Sphingosinicella sp. BN140058: one gene and its partner. The protein of the gene in region 1 interacts with the protein of each later gene in a pairwise test. Links are inferred from orthologs where the notes say so. Each region holds a gene or a part of one and is shown in the gene's direction. Other genes may lie near its edges.

The links.
Region 2: the proteins of pheT (region 1) and secD interact in binary tests that used the Escherichia coli proteins (3 or more experiments, as listed by UniProt). The link is inferred for Sphingosinicella sp. BN140058 from one-to-one orthologs.

Annotation. Positions count from the first base shown.
Region 1 is NZ_CP035501.1:2,317,232-2,320,320, forward strand. It holds pheT (phenylalanine--tRNA ligase subunit beta), read left to right. Parts: upstream 1-400; coding sequence 401-2,779; downstream 2,780-3,089. Other genes in the region: pheS (phenylalanine--tRNA ligase subunit alpha), read left to right, coding at 1-404; ETR14_RS10425 (GFA family protein), read left to right, coding at 2,995-3,089.
Region 2 is NZ_CP035501.1:3,289,745-3,292,578, forward strand. It holds secD (protein translocase subunit SecD), read left to right. Parts: upstream 1-541; coding sequence 542-2,128; downstream 2,129-2,834. Other genes in the region: yajC (preprotein translocase subunit YajC), read left to right, coding at 211-540; secF (protein translocase subunit SecF), read left to right, coding at 2,138-2,834. UniProt on the Escherichia coli protein: Part of the Sec protein translocase complex. Interacts with the SecYEG preprotein conducting channel. SecDF uses the proton motive force (PMF) to complete protein translocation after the ATP-dependent function of SecA.

The DNA of each region.
Region 1 (3,089 bases):
TGGGCCACCTCAAGTGGACGCTCGAGACCTTCCTCAAGGCCTTCTTCGAACGTGAGGACATCGTCCTGCGGCTGCGGCCCAGCTATTTTCCGTTCACCGAGCCCGGCGCCGAAGTCGATGTCGGCTTTTCGATGGAGAAGGGCAAACGAGTCATCGGCGGCTCCGAGGGCTGGATGGAGGTGCTCGGCTCCGGGATGGTGCATCCCAAAGTGATCGCCGCCTGCGGCCTCGATCCGGAGGAATGGCAGGGCTTTGCCTTCGGCTGCGGCATCGACCGTCTTGCCATGCTGAAATACGGAATGGACGATTTGCGCGCCTTCTTCGACGGCGACCTGCGCTGGCTCAAACATTACGGCTTTTCGGCGCTCGACGTGCCGACGCTCTCGGGAGGAGTCGGCGCGTGAAGTTCACCCTTTCCTGGCTGAAGGACCATCTCGAGACCGAGGCGTCCGTCGAGACGATCGTCGAGACCCTGACCGCGATCGGCCTGGAGGTCGAGAGCGTCGACAACCCGGCCGAGAAGCTTGCTCCGTTCGTGGTCGCCCATGTGCTTACCGCCGCGCCCCATCCCCAGGCTGACAAATTGCAGGTGCTGACCGTCGACGCCGGCAGCGGCGACACATTGCAGGTCGTCTGCGGCGCGCCCAATGCGCGCGCTGGAATGAAGGGTGTACTCGGACCGCCCGGAGCCTACGTCCCCGGAAGCGGCTTCACGCTCGGGATCAAGCCGGTGCGCGGCGTCGAGAGCCGCGGCATGATGTGCTCGGTCCGGGAGCTCGAACTTGGTGACGAGCATGACGGCATCATAACCCTTCCCGATGACGCTCCGGTGGGCGCCAATTATGCCGCCTGGGCCGGCCTCGACGATCCCGTGATCGACGTGTCGGTGACGCCCAACCGGCAGGATTGCATGGGCGTCTACGGCATCGCGCGTGATCTCGCCGCCGCTGGCCTCGGTACGCTGAAGCCCATCGCGGTCGCACCTGTCGAAGGCGGCTTCCCCTGCCCGATCGCGATCCGGATCGACGATCCCGAAGGCTGCCCGGCCTTTTTCGGCCGCGTCGTTCGGGGCGTGCGCAATCGCCCTTCCCCCACCTGGCTGCAGCAGCGGCTGAAGGCGGTCGGCCAACGTCCGATCAGCGCCCTCGTCGACATGACGAACTACATCATGCTGAGCTACGGCCGCCCACTCCATGTCTACGATCTCGCCGCGCTGACCGGCGCGATCGCTGCCCGCAAGGCCCGAGATGGCGAGGAAGTGCTTGCGCTCAACGGCAAGAGCTACCGCCTCGACCCGACGATGACCGTGATCGCCGACGACGCCGGTGTGCACGACATCGGCGGCATCATGGGCGGGGAGCATAGCGGGGTGACGGAGACGACGACCGACATCCTGATCGAATGCGCCTTCTTCGATCCGGAGGCGATCGCCCGAACCGGACAGAAACTTACCTTGACCTCGGATGCCCGTTCGCGGTTCGAGCGCGGTGTCGATCCGGCTTTCCTCGACACCGGCCTTGCGCTCGCGACCGCAATGGCAATCGAGCTCGTCGGCGGCGAAGCCTCAGAAGTCGTCCGCGTCGGCACGCCGCCGATCCCGCAGAAGATCGTGGCCTACCGGCCGGAACGCGCTCGCACGCTCGGCGGGCTCGATGTCGCGGAGGGGCGCCAGCAGGAGATCCTGACACGCCTCGGCTTCACGGTCGAGGCCGGCGAGACCTGGCGCATCGCGGTTCCGAGCTGGCGCCGTGACGTCGACGGCGCCGCGGACATCGTCGAGGAAGTGATCCGCATCGAGGGGCTCGACAAAGTCGCTTCCATGCCGCTGCCGCGAGCCGCCGGCGTCGCCCGTCCGACGGCGACGGCGGAACAGCTGCTGGAGCGCAAAGCCCGGCGAACCGCGGCCGCGCGCGGGCTCAACGAGGCGGTCACATGGAGCTTCATCGCCGAAGAGGAAGCGGCGCCGTTCGGCGGCAGTGCCTGGACGCTCGCCAACCCGATCAGCGAAGAGCTGAAGGCCATGCGTCCGTCTCTGCTGCCCGGTCTGCTCGCGGCGGCGCGCCGGAACACCGCACGAGGTGCCGAGACCATCCGCTTGTTCGAGATCGGACGGCGCTACCTGGTCGAGGGCGAGCGCCCGACGCTGGCCTTCGTCCTCGCCGGCAATCGCGGACCACGCCACTGGCGCGGCGGCAAGGTCCAAGCCTTCGACGCTTATGACGCCAAAGCGGAGGCGCTCGCCATTCTCGCTGCGATCGGCGCTCCCGTCGACAATCTGCAGGCGCTGGCAGGAGCTTCGGCGGTCTACCATCCCGGCCGCTCGGCGCGCCTCAGCCTGGGCCCGAAGAACGTGCTGGCGGAGTTCGGCGAACTCCACCCCGCCTCCCTCAAGGCGTTCGACCTGCAGGGGCCGGTGGTGGCGGCCGAAATCTTCCTCGACGCCATTCCCCAGAAACGCGGCGCCGCCGGTCATATGCGCGACGCGTATCGCCCGCCGGCACTGCAGGCGGTGAAGCGTGATTTCGCCTTCCTGGTGGGCGAATCGGTTCAAGCGGAAGCGCTGCTGCGCGCGATACGCGGCGCGGACAAACAGGCGATTACATCGGTTGCCCTGTTCGACCTCTTCACCGGCCAGGGCGTTATGGAGGGTGAGAAGTCACTCGCCTTCGAAGTGACCTTGCAGCCGAACGAAAAGAGCTTCACCGACGACGAACTGAAGGCGATCTCGGACCGCATCGTTGCGGCCGCTGCCAAGGCCGGTGCCCGGCTGAGAGATTGATCAGGATTGGCGGGGGTGCGCTTCACGACGAAGCGCCCCCGTTCGTCTCCACTCGCAATCGCTCCATTGCGCGCCGGCGCTGAAGACGGATCCGTGTCCAATCATGGGACTGGGCGCCGGATCGATACAAACGCGCGCCGTCACCCCGGATTATCCCCAGTTGACCGCTGGGCTTCTCTCGCGGAAGTTCCTCGGAAACGGGGGAGAGGAAAGTCATGCCGATACAGGGCAGCTGTCACTGCGGAAAAGTCGCCTTCAGCCTTGCCGAGGGTCCACCTGCACGTGCGATGGCATGTAATTGCTCAATTTG
Region 2 (2,834 bases), 970 kb from region 1 along the record:
CGCTACGCCCCGACCGGCGGAACCCTGTGCGGGCACCGAAGTGGCGCCTCTAGGCCCGGCGGCTGGCGATGGCAAGCGCCTGAATCCCGTTGCACCCGAACGGGATGGTCGAGCGGGCGTCCTTGCACAGGCGGCCAAACGCATGTTAACCGCCCGCCACATTCATCCGGACGCTTGTTCCAGCACCGGTCCCTCACCAGGTAAGATCCCATGTTCGCATCGCCCGCATATGCATCGACCGGCGCCGCCGCAGGAAGCGGGGCGCTGATCGCCCAGTTCCTGCCGCTGGTGCTGATCTTCGTCGCCTTCTGGTTCCTGCTGATCCGTCCGCAGACCAAGCGGGCCAAGCAGCATCGCGACATGCTCGCGGCGGTGAAGAAGAACGACGTCGCTGTCACGTCCGGGGGGCTGATCGGCAAGGTCACCAAGGTCGACGAGAATGAGGTCGAGGTCGAAATCGCGCCGAACGTGCGCGTGCGCGTGATCAAGTCGATGCTGAGCGACATCCGCCCGCACGGCACCAAGCCGGCGAACGACTGACATGCTCGATTTCCCCCGTTGGAAGGTGTGGGGCATCAGCCTCATCTGCCTGATCGGCGTCCTGCTCGCCGTACCCAGCCTGTTTCCTGCGGAGCAGGTTGCGAAGTGGCCGAAATGGGTGCCCAGCGCGCAGATCAACCTCGGCCTCGACCTTGCCGGCGGCAGCCATCTGCTGCTCGAAGCGGATACGAGCGGCCTCGCCAAGCAGCGGCTGGAACAGATGGAGGAGCGTCTGCGCGTCGGGCTCCGCCGCGAGTCGCCGCCGATCGACATCGGTGAGATCTCGACCGCCGACAACAAGCTGACCTTCATGGTGCGCAATCCGGCGCAGGTCGATGCCGCGGTCGAGTTCGCGCGGACCCAGACGCAGCCCGCCGGTCTCGGCCCGCGCGACTGGAACGTCGATGTCCTCGACCAGAACCGGATCGTGATGACTCCGACTCAGGCCGGGCTCGATCAGGCGCTGACTCAGGCGATGGATACCGCCCGCGAGGTCGTCTACAATCGCGTCGACCCCGACGGCACCAAGGAAGTCACCGTCATCCGCCAGGGCGACACCCGGATCCTCGTCCAGGTCCCCGGTCTCGAGGATCCCGAGGCGCTGAAAACCCTGCTCGGCAAGACGGCGCGGCTGGAATTCAAGCTGGTCGATCAGACCGCGTCTCCGGAGCAGGTCGCGCAGGGCCGCGCGCCGGTCGGCAGCCAAGTGCTGCCGATGCAGGGCGGCGGCGCGATTGCGGTCAAGCGCCGCGCGATCGTCACCGGCGACCAGCTGATCGACGCCAAGCAGAGTTACGATCAGAACAATCAGCCGGGTGTCAGCATCACCTTCGACAGCACCGGCGCCAAGGCGTTCGGCCGGGTGACCCGCGAGAACGTCAATAAGCCGTTCGCCATCATCCTCGACAACGTCGTGCTGTCGGCGCCGAACATCAACGAGCCGATTCTCGGCGGCCAGGCCCAGATCATGGGCAGCTACACCGTGCAGACTGCGAACGAGCTCGCCGTTCAGCTTCGCTCGGGCAAGCTGCCGGTCGAGCTGCGCGTGATCGAGGAGCGGACGATCGGTCCGGAGCTCGGTAAGGAGTCGATCAAGTGGGGCGGCATCGCCGCTGGGGTCGCGACCCTGGCCGTAATCCTGTTCATGCTGATCACCTATGGCCGCTTCGGCGTCTATGCGACGATCGGGCTGATCCTCAACGCGCTGTTCATCCTCGGCATCCTCGCCTTGTTCGGCGCGTCGCTGACATTGCCCGGCATCGCCGGCTTCGTGCTGACGATCGGCGCGGCGGTCGATGCGAACGTGCTGATCAACGAGCGCATTCGCGAGGAACAGAGGCGCGGCCGACGGGTGCTCGACGCGATCGAGGCCGGTTACCGCGAAGCGAGCACCGCGATCTTCGACGCCAACATCACCAACGTCATCGCCGCGGTGCTGATGTTCTACTTCGGCAGCGGCCCGATCCGCGGCTTTGCCGTCGTGCTGATGATCGGCATCGTCACCTCGGTGTTCAGTGCCGTCAACATCACCCGCATGCTGGTCGCCCTCTGGGCGCGCCGCGCGCGGCCGCGTGAACTCCATATCTAGGCTGAAGCCATGCGCCTCCTGAAGCTCGTTCCGGACAACACCAATTTCGATTTCATGCGCTGGCGCAACGTCGCGCTGGTGCTGTCGATCATCGTCACCGTCGCCTCGATCGCGCTGGTCGCGGTGCGCGGCCTCAATCTCGGCGTCGACTTCGTCGGCGGGCAGATGATCAACGTCACCTTCAGCCGGACCGCGCCGATCGAGGAAGTGCGCGAGACGGTCGAAGGCCTCAACGTCGGCGACGCCAGCATCCAGGAATTCGGCGATCCCAAGACGATCACCATCCGCATGGGTCTTCCCGACGGCGGTGACGATGCCGCGGCCAAGGTCGCCACCAGAGTGCGCGAGGCGATCGCGGCCAAGCATCCAGACGCGAAGTTCACCGTCGACAGCGTGTCCGGCAAGGTTTCCAACGAACTGTATCGCTCGGGTGCGATCTCCGTTGCGCTGGCGATGCTCGGTATCGCCATCTACATCTGGTTCCGCTTCGAATGGCAATTTGGCGTCGGTGCGCTCGTCACCCTGTTTCACGACGTCTGCATGACGATCGGCTTCTTCTCGCTGACGCAGCTGGAGTTCAATCTCAATGTCGTCGCCGCGATCCTCACCATCGTCGGCTATTCACTGAACGATACCGTCGTGATCTACGACCGGATTCGCGAGGATCTGAGGAAATACCGCAAGATGGAGATCGTGCCGTTGCTCA